2 regions of the Pectobacterium artocarpous genome follow, and region 2 is predicted to be linked to the other one. Evidence: predicted binding sites of a transcription regulator. Region 2 holds the regulator's gene; the other holds the start of a gene.

Region 1 (7,395 bases), on a different contig from region 2:
CCGCCTCACCCACGATATGATGCGCTTCACGGAACGGGACGCCTTTCGCAACCAGATAATCCGCCAGTTCGGTGGAGTTTGCGTAGCCTTGCTCGGCTGCTTCTTTACAGCGCGGACGCTTAATCTGAATGCCTTCCAGCACCAGACCTGCCATCATCAGGCAGTCGTGCCAGGTATCCAGCGCGTCAAACAGCCCTTCCTTGTCTTCCTGCATGTCTTTGTTATACGCCAGCGGCAGGCCTTTAAGCGTCATCATCATGCCGGTCAACGCCCCCTGTACGCGACCGCATTTACCACGAATCAGCTCCAGCGCATCCGGATTTTTCTTCTGTGGCATCAGGGAAGAACCGGATGTCACACGGTCAGACAGTTCAACAAACGCCGCTTCACCGCTGTTGAAGAAGATCAGATCTTCGGCAAAACGCGACAGGTGGATCATGCCGATCGAGGCATCGGATAGCAGTTCCAGTACATGATCGCGATCGGAAACCGTGTCCAGACTATTACGCGTAGCCGAGGCAAATCCTAACCAACCTGCCAGTTGCTCACGGTCAATCGGATAAGCCGTTCCCGCCAGCGCACCACAGCCCAGAGGGCTGACATCCAGACGCTTCAGCGTATCTTCCAGACGGCTTTCATCACGCGCCAGCATCTCATGGTAGGCCAGACACCAGTGGGCAAACGTCACCGGCTGTGCACGCTGCAAGTGGGTGTAGCCCGGCATCACCGCATCCTGATTCGCTTCCGCCGTCGTGACCAGCGCCTGACGCAGTTGGCGTACAGACAGCAGCAGCTCGGCAATCTGCGCCTTGCACCATAGCTTCAGATCGGTAGCGACCTGATCGTTACGGCTACGACCGGTATGCAGTTTTTTACCTAAATCACCGACTTTCTCAATCAGGCGCTGCTCTACCCAGCTGTGAATATCTTCTGCATCGCTTTGCAGGATCATCTCAGGCTCGGCTTGTACCTCAACCAGCAGCGCGTTCAGCGCCTGTTCCAGTTGCTGCTGTTCCTGTTCGTTGAGCACGTTAACCGTCACCAGCGCTTTCGACCAGCCGATCGAACCCACGATGTCCTGCTCCGCCAGACGGTAATCAAACCGCAGTGAGTCATTAAATTGTTTAAAACGCTGATCTGCTGCCTGACTAAACCGACCGCCCCACAAAGCCATAACTCTTACTCCTAAAAATATCATTCACGTTGGTATCGCATCATGCCATACCCAGAAACGACTTACGCCAGAATACGCGTACCAATCGCTACGCCGTTGAACAGCGCAGGGAGTTGCTCGGCATGACGCCAACTGGCGATATCAACCGGACGGCCCAGCGCACGAGCGGCATCCAGCGCGGCGTTGACCTTAACAATCATGCCGTCGGTAATGATGCCCTGAGCAATCAAGTGTTCGGCTTTCTCTGCCGTCATTTCAGCAATGCGCTGACCTTTACCGTCCAGAATGCCGCTCACGTCAGACAGCAGGATTAAATCCGCACCCAGCGTTTGCGCCAGCGCCGTCGCTGCCTGATCGGCGTTGACGTTCATCAGGTCACCCTGCGCCGTAATACCGATGGAGCTGACAACTGGCAGATAGCCCGCAGACAGCAGCGTGTTCAGCAGCGCAGGCGATCCCGCTTCCGCTTTACCCACAAAGCCCAGCGCTTCATCTAGCTGTGTGACCGTCGTGCTGCCGCCATCGCCCAGACACAAGCCGACCGCGTTGATGTCATGTTTCTTCGCCCATGACAGCAGCGTCTTATTCGCGGAACCCGCCAGCGCGCCGGTGATGATGTCGATCTGATCGGCAGGCGTGACACGCAGGCCGTTTTTCTTCACGACGGGCAACGCCAGTTTCTTCATCAGGTCATCCACCAGACAGCCGCCACCGTGCACAATCACCAGCGGACGCTGATGTTCCCGGCGGTAAGCCACCAGCGCGGTGAACAGACGTTCCAGCGCTTCTTCGCTATCCAGTAAAACGCCACCTAATTTGATAATTAACGGATTCATTATGCTTCACGCCTCGAAATGTCGGGACCAGTAGTCATTAAATTAACGATTGGGTTTCAGGGAAACCAAAACGAATGTTCATGCATTGCACAGCCTGTGCTGCCGCGCCTTTCAGCAGATTATCTTCGGTTGCCACCACGATCAGGTGCTCACCGTCAACGGAGAAACCGATATCGCAGAACGGCAGGCCGACAACGGATTTCAGCGCCGGAACGCCCTTATCGTACAGGCGAACCAGCGGCTTATCGTGATAAGCAGTGTGATAGGCTTCGGCGACATCCTGCGGGGTTACACCCGGTTGCAGGCGACAGGTGATGGTTTCCAGAATGCCGCGAGCAAAGTTGCCCAAATGCGGTGTAAAGATCACTGGCGTACCGAGGTGCATTGAAATTTCAGGTTCATGGCGGTGGTTGAAAATGCCATAGGGTTGCAGGCTGACTTCACAGAAGCTGCTAGTCATCGACGCTTTACGCCCCGCCCCGCTCACGCCGCTGACGGCATTAATCACTGGCCACTGTGCCGGATTCAGCAGTTGTGCATCCAGCAGCGGCTTCAGCGCCAACTGCGCAGCCGTGGGATAACAGCCCGGCACGGCAACCAGCTGTGCGTGTTTTACGCTTTCCGCACGCCATTCGGCCAGCCCGTAAACCGCTTTTGCCAGCCAGTCAGGGTGCTGATGTTCAAAACCATAATAGCGACGATAAAATTCAGCATCCTGTACGCGGAACGCGCCGGACAAATCAAAAACCGTACAGCCTGCCGCCAGAAAAACAGGGGCCAGATCGTGGCTGACTTTGTGGTCGGTCGCCAGAAAAACGACATCCACGCCTTTCGCTGCTTCTTCAGCATCGGTCAGCGGTTTTACCGGTACATCAATGATACCTTTGAGCTGCGGATGTAAATCAGAAATCAATTTTCCTGCATCGACACTTTGCGCAGAAACCATCAAAGCGGTTATGTTCATCTGTGGGTGACGGTTCAGGTAGAGCGCAAGCTCCGCGCCGGTATAACCACTTGCACCAACAATCAGCGTATTCAGCATGGGATCCGTATACCTTCTTACTTATCTATGAAACAGGTAACAGGGCTCACCAGCGTCGGTACGCAGTTCACCCGCGAAGCTCAGTGAAAGTGACGAATCGCCATCGCCTTACCTTTGGGTTTCCTTTCACCGCGCATTATTGTATTTTTATTCACAATAAATGCATGAATATTGATACTATCCTAACCAGAGGCTGTCAACAGTGAAGATGAATTTACCCCCTTTTATTGAGCTATATCGGGCACTAATCGCTACACCGTCCATCAGTGCCACCGACAGCGCGCTCGATCAAAGTAATCAAGCGTTAATCAACCTGCTGGCAGGCTGGTTCGGCGATCTCGGCTTCCATGTTGAAGTCCAGCCGGTTCCCGGCACCCTCAATAAATTTAATATGCTAGCGCGAATAGGTGAAGGAAAAGGCGGTTTATTGTTGGCAGGGCATACCGACACCGTGCCGTTCGACGACGGCCGCTGGACGCGCGATCCTTTCACGCTGACCGAACACGGCAATAAGCTGTACGGTCTGGGTACCGCGGATATGAAAGGGTTCTTTGCCTTTATTCTTGATGCCTTGCGCGATATCGATCCAACCAGGCTGACAAAGCCACTCTATATTTTAGCGACGGCAGATGAAGAAACGACGATGGCCGGTGCCAAGTATTTCTCCGAATCCACGCAAATTCGTCCAGACTGCGCCATCATCGGCGAGCCGACCTCGCTGCAACCGGTTCGTGCCCACAAAGGCCATATGTCCAACGCCATCCGTATTCAGGGGCAGTCCGGTCACTCCAGCGATCCTTCACGCGGCGTGAACGCGATTGAGCTGATGCACGAAGCGATTTCCCACCTGCTGGTGCTGCGCAACACCCTACAGGAACGCTACCACAATCCAATTTTCCACATTCCTCACCCCACCATGAACCTTGGCCACATTCACGGTGGCGATGCTGCGAACCGTATCTGCGGCTGCTGTGAACTGCATATGGATATTCGTCCGCTGCCGGGCATTACGCTTAACGATCTGAACGGGCTGCTGTCAGAAGCGCTGGAACCCGTCAGCCAGCGTTGGCCGGGTCGGTTGACCATCAGCGAACTGCATCCGCCGATTCCCGGCTATGAGTGCCCGCCCGATCACCGTCTGGTATCGGTGGTGGAAAATCTGCTGGGAACGAAAACGGAAATCGTGAACTACTGCACCGAAGCGCCGTTTATTCAGGCGCTGTGCCCGACGCTGGTTCTGGGGCCGGGATCGATCGAACAGGCGCACCAGCCGGATGAATATATTGACACCAAATTTATCAAACCGACGCGGGAGCTGATTTCGCAGGTGATTCATCACTTCTGCCACCACTGATCCGATGAAAGCGGCCTTGTCAGCGACGCTGGCAGGGCTATTTTGAGACAGTCCATGAAAAGAAAGATTTCATCGCCCAGGATTTACTGAGAAAAATCTATCAGCACACCGATCCACTGCCGGAAAAGCTGCCATGTCCCCGCATTTCAGCTATGCGGTCTTCAGTGTGACTCCCCCAACTCTGCTTTCTTTGAAAAGTTCAGCTCCGCCAAGACGAGGTACACAATAAGTGTGCCGAATAACGTAGCCAACGCACATGCAACTTGAAGTATGACGAGTATATAAGTTGCCCTAATATCCGCGCCCTTGTAATTAAATTTCACAAATTGCCAAGCCCGCCTTAATGCAAGTACAAAGAATAAGGAGAAGAAAGAATCGTCAATTGACGAACTCGCCTTATCGTGGCTAGATGGATACAGTGCGTAAAAATATGTCAAGTGAAATAAACTTACAAAAATGGTAGGGATGGGTCAGGGTAACTATGAACGAACAATATTCCGCAATGCGCAGTAACGTCAGTATGCTCGGCAAACTGCTCGGCGATACCATCAAGGAAGCACTGGGTGAAAACATCCTTGATAAAGTCGAAACAATCCGCAAGTTGTCAAAATCTTCCCGCGCAGGTAATGAAAAACATCGTCAGGAGTTGCTGACCACGCTGCAAAACCTGTCTAACGATGAGCTGTTGCCCGTTGCTCGCGCATTCAGCCAGTTCCTTAACCTGACGAACACCGCCGAGCAATATCACACAATCTCACCGCATGGTGAGGCGGCGAGTAATCCGGCACAGCTTTCCAACGCCTTTGAGCGCCTGAAAGCAAGCAAAGATCTGACCGAACGCGATATCCGCGATGCCGTGGAATCACTGTCGATCGAACTGGTGCTGACCGCCCACCCGACCGAAATTACCCGCCGAACGCTGATCCACAAGCTGGTGGAAGTGAATACCTGTCTCAAGCAGCTCGACCATAACGACCTGGCTGACTATGAACGTAATCAGATCATGCGCCGTCTGCGCCAGTTGATCGCGCAGTCCTGGCATACCGATGAGATCCGGAAAATTCGCCCTACTCCGGTAGATGAAGCCAAATGGGGCTTTGCCGTGGTGGAAAACAGCCTGTGGGAAGGCGTTCCCGCATTTTTACGTGAGCTGGATGAACAACTGGAACAGGCTTTCGGCTACCGTCTGCCCGTTGATGCCGTACCGGTACGCTTTACCTCCTGGATGGGTGGCGACCGTGACGGTAATCCGAACGTGACGGCAGAAGTCACTCGCCATGTGCTGCTACTCAGCCGCTGGAAAGCCGCCGATCTTTTCCTGCGCGATATTCAGGTGCTGGTATCAGAACTGTCGATGTCAGAATGTACGCCGGAACTGCTGGAGCTAGCGGGTGGCAGCGAGGTACAAGAGCCGTACCGTGCCATCATGAAGTCATTGCGCTCACAGTTGGGCAGCACGCTGAGCTATCTGGAAGCGCGCCTGAAAGGTGAAGAGCGATTGCCTCCTAAAGATCTGCTGATTACCAACGAACAACTCTGGGAACCGCTCCACGCCTGTTACCAGTCTCTGAAGGCCTGCGGCATGGGCATCATCGCCGACGGTAGCCTACTGGATACGCTGCGCCGAGTGCGCTGTTTCGGTGTGCCTTTGGTACGCATCGATGTTCGTCAGGAAAGTACCCGTCACACTGAAGCGCTAGCTGAAATTACCCGCTATCTGGGGCTGGGTGACTACGAAAGCTGGTCTGAGTCCGATAAACAAGCCTTCCTGGTCCGCGAACTTAGTTCCAAACGCCCGCTTCTGCCACGCTATTGGGAACCGAGTGCAGAGACCAAAGAAGTGCTGGATACCTGTCGGGTCATTGCTAAAGCCCCTACCGGTTCCGTCGCGACCTATGTCATTTCGATGGCACGCACACCTTCCGATGTGCTGGCCGTTCATCTGCTGCTCAAAGAAGCAGGTTGTCCGTTTGCCTTGCCTGTCGCGCCACTGTTTGAAACGCTGGACGACCTGAACAATGCCGATGACGTTATGACACAGTTGCTGAGCATCGACTGGTATCGCGGCTTTATTCAGGGTAAGCAGATGGTCATGATCGGCTATTCCGACTCCGCGAAAGACGCGGGTGTAATGGCAGCATCCTGGGCGCAGTACCGTGCACAGGATGCACTGATCAAAACCTGTGAGAAAGCCGGTATCGCACTGACGCTGTTCCACGGACGTGGCGGTTCCATCGGTCGCGGTGGCGCACCAGCTCATGCCGCGCTGCTGTCACAGCCGCCGGGCAGCCTGAAAGGTGGCCTGCGCGTGACGGAACAGGGCGAGATGATCCGCTTTAAATATGGGCTACCGGAAGTCACTATCAGCAGTCTGGCGCTGTATACCGGTGCAATTCTGGAAGCAAACCTGCTACCGCCGCCGGAGCCAAAACAGGAATGGCATGAGGTGATGAATGAGCTGTCCCGCGTGTCCTGCGATATGTACCGTGGATACGTGCGTGAGAATCCGGATTTCGTCCCTTACTTCCGCGCCGCTACGCCGGAACTGGAACTGGGTAAGCTACCGCTGGGATCACGCCCGGCCAAACGTCGTCCAAACGGCGGCGTGGAAAGCCTGCGTGCTATTCCGTGGATTTTCGCCTGGACACAGAACCGTTTGATGCTGCCAGCGTGGCTCGGTGCGGGTGCCGGTTTGCAGAAAGTGGTAGATGACGGCAAACAGGGAAAATTGGAAGAGATGTGCCGTGACTGGCCATTCTTCTCGACGCGTATCGGTATGCTGGAGATGGTGTTCGCCAAAGCCGATCTGTGGCTGGCAGAGTATTACGATCAGCGTCTGGTCGAAGAGAAACTGTGGCCGTTAGGGAAACAGCTGCGCGATCAGTTGGCTGCCGACATCAACATCGTGCTGGCGATCTCCAACGACGATCACCTGATGGCGGATCTACCGTGGATCGCCGAGTCGATCGCCCTGCGTAACGTCTATACC
Region 2 (7,395 bases):
TAATACAGACGAGTGCGGCGTGCGTTTTCTCGAGCCAGTTTCTTAGCGTGGCGTTTCACTGCAGAAGCTTTAGCGCGCTTACGTTCGGTCGTTGGTTTTTCATAAAACTCACGACGACGAACTTCAGCCAAAACACCTGCTTTTTCACAGGAACGCTTGAAGCGACGCAGAGCTACGTCGAACGGCTCGTTTTCACGTACTTTAATTACCGGCATGTGCCTCTCACCTCAATAAATTCGGTTTGCCGCTGGCCTTGTGCCAGCCTTTTCAAAATGGTGCGGAATTCTACTGCAAACGTGGCGTCTTTGTAAAGCATTGCGGTGATCATAAAACACCCAGCCGTGGCCAGCGCAGAAATCAGGGCACTTATGATAGACTATCCACAGTTTGAAGCAAGCGGCATTCACCGGCGCTTGTATCGCTATCAACGTAGGAACAGCAATGCGCGTATTGGGTATCGAAACATCCTGTGATGAAACCGGCGTGGCTATTTATGACACCGAAGCCGGTTTACTCGCTAATCAGTTATACAGCCAGGTTAAATTACATGCGGATTACGGCGGCGTAGTGCCTGAGCTTGCCTCCCGCGATCACGTGCGTAAAACGGTCCCGTTAATTCAGGCGTCGCTGCGTGAGGCCGGATTACAGGCTGGCGATATCGATGGTGTGGCTTACACCGCTGGCCCTGGTTTGGTGGGCGCGCTATTGGTAGGCGCGACAGTAGGTCGCTCTCTGGCATTTGCCTGGGGTGTACCGGCGATCCCTGTACACCATATGGAGGGGCATTTGCTGGCGCCGATGCTGGAGGATAACCCACCGGCGTTTCCCTTCGTCGCGCTGCTGGTTTCTGGAGGCCATACACAGCTTATCAGTGTGACGGGCATTGGTGAATACCGTTTGTTGGGCGAATCGATTGATGACGCGGCGGGCGAAGCATTTGATAAGACGGCGAAACTGCTGGGGCTGGATTATCCTGGAGGCCCTATGTTGTCGAAAATGGCGCAGGCGGGTGATCCGCAGCGCTTTACGTTTCCTCGCCCAATGACCGATCGTCCTGGTCTGGATTTCAGCTTCTCTGGACTAAAAACGTTTGCTGCCAATACGATTCGTAGCAATGGCGATGACGATCAAACGCGTGCCGATATTGCCCGCGCATTTGAAGATGCCGTTGTAGATACGCTGGCGATAAAATGTCGTCGTGCGTTGGATGAAACTGGCTTTAAACGGCTGGTCATGGCGGGGGGCGTAAGCGCTAACCGGACGCTGCGCCAGCGTTTAGGCGACGTCATGGCGAAACGTGGCGGCGAGGTGTTTTATGCGCGTCCTGAATTCTGTACGGATAATGGCGCGATGATTGCTTATGCCGGCAGTGTTCGTCTGGTCCACGGGGCGAGTCAGACGCTGGGCGTATCTGTTAGACCACGTTGGCCGTTGGCTGAATTACCTGCGGTGTGAGTCTTTGGATGATAATCGCTACGTGTAGTTAGCCTACACGTAGCAAAAACAGTCGGGGCGCGTGAGTTACAGCTCTTGTTCGAAGAGCACCAGAATAGCTTCGTAAAGCTGTTTGACGCTGAAGCCTCTTGCCGGGGTGGTGAAGATAGTGTCATCCCCTGCTATGGTGCCGAGAATCCCTTCGGACTTCCCGAGCGAGTCCAGCAGGCGGGCAATGAGCTGTGCGGCTCCAGGGCTGGTATGGATGACGATGACCGCGTCGTTATAGTCTACGTCCAGCACAAGATTCTTCAACGGGCTGGATGTGGTAGGAACACCGAGTTCCGCTGGGAGACAATACACCATCTCCATCTTGGCATTACGTGTGCGCACGGCACCAAATTTTGTTAGCATGCGTGAGACCTTGGATTGGTTGATGTTTTCAAATCCTTCGTCTTGCAATGCCTGAACAATCTCACTTTGAGAACTGAACTTCTCTTCCTTTAACAGCGCCTTGAACGCTTTAACGAGGTCTTCTTGTTTTGTCGAATTTCGCATTCTGCACCGGATCAATTGTTATGGTTAATCCTTCTATTATGCAGTTGTGTGAATTTTTATGCAATTAAATTGCGTATAACTCCAGTCTATTTACTCAGATATGTGCTAGTCGCTGTTTTCACAAAAATTCGGTCTTCGAGTCGTCCGAAAAATGTGTCCTGCGTCACATAAAAGTAAATTAAATGTTATCAAAATGATGTTGTTTAGACGCCGTTGATCGGTGTAATGTAGCGCACAGGTTAATTGCTCGTGAATGAACACCGCATTATAGCTCAATAGCTTATTAACTTTACTTACCTTTCAAATGAATGGTTGTTTTTGATTTATTATTAGAGACATAGCGTATTTTTTGGCTCTCATGTCATTTGCAGAAAGATGAGTAGACTGATCTTATCCCCATTTTTATATTCTGTTTATAACCAAATGAATTCACGGCACTTTTTTATTTTACGATAATAAGGAGTTTAGGATGAAAGTTGCAGTTCTCGGAGCAGCAGGTGGTATCGGTCAGGCACTCGCACTCCTCCTCAAAACCCAGCTTCCTTCAGGTTCAGAACTATCCCTTTACGATATTGCTCCGGTCACGCCGGGTGTTGCTGTCGATCTGAGCCACATTCCTACAGCTGTGAAGATCAAAGGCTATAGCGGTGAAGATGCTAAACCTGCGCTTGCTGGTGCAGATATTGTGCTGATCTCCGCCGGTGTGGCACGTAAGCCAGGTATGGATCGCTCCGATCTGTTTAACGTCAATGCTGGCATTGTACGTAACCTGGTTGAACAAATTGCCGTTACCTGTCCGAAAGCGTGCATTGGTATCATCACCAACCCAGTGAACACGACCGTTGCCATCGCAGCAGAAGTGCTGAAAAAAGCGGGCGTGTATGACAAAAACAAACTGTTCGGTGTCACAACGTTGGATATCATCCGTTCCAATACATTCGTTGCTGAGCTGAAAGGCAAACAGCCGCAGGATATTAATGTGCCGGTTATCGGTGGACACTCTGGTGTGACGATTCTGCCACTGCTGTCTCAGGTGCCTGGCATCAGCTTCAGCGAGCAGGAAGTGGCCGATCTGACCAAGCGTATTCAGAATGCAGGCACCGAAGTTGTTGAAGCCAAAGCGGGTGGCGGATCGGCAACGTTGTCTATGGGTCAGGCTGCTGCACGTTTTGGTCTGTCTCTGGTACGTGCACTGCAAGGTGAAAGTGGCGTGGTGGAATGTGCATACGTTGAAAGTGATGGCGAGCACGCCCGCTTCTTTGCTCAACCTATTCTGTTAGGTAAAGACGGCGTTGTAGAGTGTAAAGACATCGGTGCATTAAGTGCTTTTGAGCAAAACGCGCTTAACAGCATGCTGGACACGCTGAAGCAAGATATTGAGTTGGGCGAGACGTTCATCAAGAACTAGTCATTGCGGTTGCTAACAATACGCAGAGTGAAAAGCCGGAGATGTCAATCTCCGGCTTTTCTTTTTTTAATCGGGACGGATGAGTTTTTTTCTGTCGATAAGCTCATTGGTTTCCGGATCATAGTACCGGCTGGGCCAAATCTCTGAAGGGTGAATATTCAACGCATCGGCAATAAGCCATTCCCCCTTGGGCCAGGGCCGTGAGAGCGCGTTAGCGAGTGTAGATGAGCTTAATCCGGCCGCTCGCGATACTGCCGCCAGCGTCGTGTTTTTCTTGCGCAGTGCAGCAATGATATCAGCGGGATGCCAGTCTTGTTTCCTTAAAATCATAATCCTTCCCTTATTTGCTATAAGACGACTGTAGATTAGTGGTATAAATAACGGATGTTAGTTATATGCCGAGCTAACATGACATTATTATTTGGAAATAATATAGCATCAATTTTCTTTAAATTTCTCAATTAATTTCCAAATGAGCGCGTTTTTGTTAGGGATGGCACTATCAGGATGAAAGGCAATGAAAAAAGAGTGGTTTGCTACCAGCGAATTGGTTGGAGTAGGCGGCCTTCCGAAATCAAGACAAGGATTGAATAAGCGCGCCCGTGAGGATGGATGGGAGAAGCGTCGCCGTAAAGGCGTCCAGGGAAGAGGAGTGGAGTACTCAATTCACAGTTTGCCGGATACGGTAAAAAAATCCCTATTACTCGAAATCGAGCCTTCCGCCTATTCGGCGAAGCAGCCTGCTGCCTTGGCAGTATGGATGCAGATTTATCAGCAACTATCTGAAAAAGAAAGAGATGCATTGATCGCTTATATCCTTCGAGTCGGCGTATCAAGTACGCTGAGCCAGTTGGGTATTATACCGTCGGATGAAGAACCTATCTCACCAATGGAGATTGACTGAGTCATCGAAAGTGGGTTTTCCGATTGCCAATCTGTGGTGAAGAAGGAACCTACATTTTCTTTCGGTTTACCGTATTGCTCTGGCCGTGATGTTTCAGCATTGCACTGGGTTTGATCATTTCTTTTATTGCTTAGGTGTATCGGTAACGTGTAAAAGTTAGCGGTTTAGGTAATTATAGTCTATTATATGGAAACTTTTGGGCGAGTTGACGTAATGCCTGTTCAAAACAAACAAGGGAGTGACGAGTATGGACAAAGAATGGTTTGCAACAAGTGAGCTGGTTGGAGTCGGTGGGTTACCTAAGTCACCGCAAGGACTAAACAAACGAGCGCGAGACGACGGTTGGGAAAAGCGCAGGCGGAAAGGGGTTCAAGGGCGTGGTGTTGAATATTCTATTCGCAGTTTGCCGAACGAGGTCAGGAATTCTCTGCTGGTAAAAGAGAATCCGCCAACAGAATATTATCGCATCGATAATGAGTCGACCCTGCTGTCATCGTGGGTGCATATTTTCCATCAACTTTCCGTTGATGAACGAACCCGCCTGATCAATTTCATTTTGCGTGAAGGGACGATAGCAGTGTTGTCTCGGCTGGATGATGTACCCATCGACCAGACTGCTTAGTCTGCGAACGAGTAGCGCTGCTTTGCAGCGCTACTTAGATTTCGTTAACTCAGTTATGGTTAACGATCTCATCAGAGCAATATCTCACACCACGATTAGAAATCACGCTGTACAGCTAAGTGGGCAAGGCCTTCGAGCGCTATGCGGTACGGTGTTTCTGGTAGCTGCTGTAATGCGCTGATTGCTTTATCTGCCTCTTCTTCAGCACGTTGGCGCGTATAATCAAGTGAGCCACATTGCTGCATGGTGGCAAGCACCAGTTCCAGCAGATGGCGCCCGTTTCCTTCTTCAATCGCTTTGCGAATTAGCGAGCTCTGTTCTGAATTACCATTACGCATAGCGTGCAGTAGCGGCAGTGTTGGTTTGCCCTCATTGAGGTCGTCGCCCGTGTTTTTGCCCAAGGTCTTGCCGTCTGCGCTGTAATCAAGCAGGTCGTCAATTAACTGGAACGCGGTGCCCAGGTAGCGGCCATAGTCCTGGAGCGCTTTTTCTTGCTCTGGCGTCGCGCCTGCGAGGATGGATGAGGATTGTGCAGCGGCTTCGAATAAACGTGCCGTTTTGCTGTAAATGACGCGCATGTAACTTTCTTCGGTAATATCCGGGTCGTTGCAGTTCATTAACTGCAAGACTTCGCCTTCCGCAATCACGTTTACCGCTTCGGACATCAGCGCCAGAACGCGTAACGATTCGAGGCTGGTCATCATTTGGAAGGCGCGGGTATAGATGAAATCTCCAACGAGTACGCTTGCCGCGTTGCCAAAGGCAGTATTAGCCGTCGCTTTACCCCGGCGCATGTCAGATTCGTCTACCACGTCATCATGTAGCAGCGTTGCGGTATGGATAAATTCGATCAGTGCGGCAACAGTGACATGTTTATCACCGTTATAATTGAGGGCTCTGGCGGCTAGAACAGCAATCATTGGGCGTATACGTTTTCCACCGCCGCTGATGATGTAATGTCCAAGTTGGTTGATCAAAACGACGTCGGAATTCAGTTGTTCAAGAATGACGTTATTAACAGCTGCCATATCCTGCGCGGTTAATGTTGTAATTTGTTTTAGATTCATGGTTTGTGCCAACGTATGTCTTCAACACTGCCGTAAGATTGCTGTTGCATATCGGCAAGATGGAACTTATTGCGCCGATTGTACTTGAAAAATGAGAGAGATAAACGGCAGTTCATACGTTGTATTCTTTTTCTTCACATCCGTTGATTATACACTTGTCATCCGCAGTATTTTTGCGTAGAATTCGCGCCCTATTATGAATGTTTATAGCGCACTCTGAAAACCTATGGTGGGTGCGCGGAAAGCGGAGTTTTATATGTACGCAGTTTTCCAAAGTGGTGGTAAACAACACCGAGTAAGCGAAGGTCAAACCGTTCGCTTGGAAAAGCTGGACATCGCAACTGGTGAAGCCGTTGAGTTTGACCAAGTTCTGATGGTTGCTAATGGTGAAGAAATCAAAATCGGCGTTCCTTTCGTCGATGGCGGTAAAATCAAAGCTGAAGTTGTTGCTCATGGTCGTGGCGAAAAAGTGAAGATCGTTAAGTTCCGTCGCCGTAAACACTACCGTAAGCAAGCAGGCCACCGTCAGTGGTTCACTGACGTGAAAATTACCGGCATCAGCGCTTAAGATTAGGAGAGCGGATTAAATGGCACACAAGAAAGCTGGCGGTTCAACCCGTAACGGTCGTGACTCTAACGCACAACGTCTGGGCGTAAAACGTTTTGGCGGCGAAAGTGTACTGGCTGGTAACATCATCGTTCGTCAACGTGGTACCAAATTCCACGCAGGAACTAACGTTGGTTGCGGAAAAGACCACACTCTGTTTGCTTTGACTGATGGTAAAGTTCAGTTTGAAGTTAAAGGCCCAAAAAACCGTAAATATATCAGCATCGTTGCTGAATAATTTTTCGCGTTAGGTCTTACGGATTCAAGCCCCGCAATTCTTTGCGGGGCTTTTTACATTCTGATTCTGACTAAACCATCTGGGTAAGTATGAATACTAAACAGCAGACGGGGATCGGTCTTTGTCTGGCGCTGACTACGGCAGTTTGCTGGGGGGCGTTACCGATAGCCATGAAACAGGTTCTGGTGGTAATGGAACCTTATACGATTGTTTGGTATCGCTTTTTTATCGCTTCGATTGGACTCGGCATTATTCTGTCATACCGTAAGAATTTACCGCCGATGCGGGTTTTCCTGCATCGGCGTTGGTGGATTCTGCTACTGATTGCAACCGCTGGGTTATTAGGCAATTTTGTTTTCTTTAGCTCGTCTCTGCAATATCTGAGTCCGACTGCGTCTCAGGTTATTGGGCAGCTTTCTCCTGTTGGTATGATGTTCGCCAGTGTACTTATCCTAAAGGAAAAGATGCGTGGCACACAGGTCATTGGCGCGATCATGCTGATCTGTGGCCTGATCTTGTTCTTTAATACTAGCCTGATTGAGATTTTTACCCGGCTG

Evidence for each region. Region 2 encodes ArgR, which controls arginine synthesis, uptake and breakdown. Its sites were predicted from a motif close to ANTGAATAAAAATACANT; they were not measured.
Region 1: a site for ArgR is predicted at 3,191-3,208, ahead of argC (N-acetyl-gamma-glutamyl-phosphate reductase). Genes of this name have one in related genera too.

Annotation. Positions count from the first base shown of each region.
Region 1 covers NZ_JBJXVK010000022.1:19,461-26,855, forward strand. Annotated here, with positions in the region: gene argH (argininosuccinate lyase) at 1-1,174, opposite strand, end outside; gene argB (acetylglutamate kinase) at 1,237-2,010, opposite strand; gene argC (N-acetyl-gamma-glutamyl-phosphate reductase) at 2,048-3,052, opposite strand; gene argE (acetylornithine deacetylase) at 3,255-4,406, shown strand; partial or broken gene ACKQAD_RS14750 (GntR family transcriptional regulator) at 4,478-4,549, shown strand; gene ppc (phosphoenolpyruvate carboxylase) at 4,888-7,395, shown strand, end outside.
Region 2 covers NZ_JBJXVK010000016.1:58,757-66,151, forward strand. Annotated here, with positions in the region: gene rpsU (30S ribosomal protein S21) at 1-215, opposite strand, end outside; gene tsaD (tRNA (adenosine(37)-N6)-threonylcarbamoyltransferase complex transferase subunit TsaD) at 442-1,455, shown strand; gene argR (transcriptional regulator ArgR) at 1,522-1,992, opposite strand; gene mdh (malate dehydrogenase) at 2,462-3,400, shown strand; gene ACKQAD_RS11915 (helix-turn-helix domain-containing protein) at 3,467-3,730, opposite strand; gene ACKQAD_RS11920 (DNA-binding protein) at 3,918-4,304, shown strand; gene ACKQAD_RS11925 (DNA-binding protein) at 4,552-4,926, shown strand; gene ispB (octaprenyl diphosphate synthase) at 5,022-5,993, opposite strand; gene rplU (50S ribosomal protein L21) at 6,250-6,561, shown strand; gene rpmA (50S ribosomal protein L27) at 6,581-6,838, shown strand; gene ACKQAD_RS11945 (DMT family transporter) at 6,928-7,395, shown strand, end outside.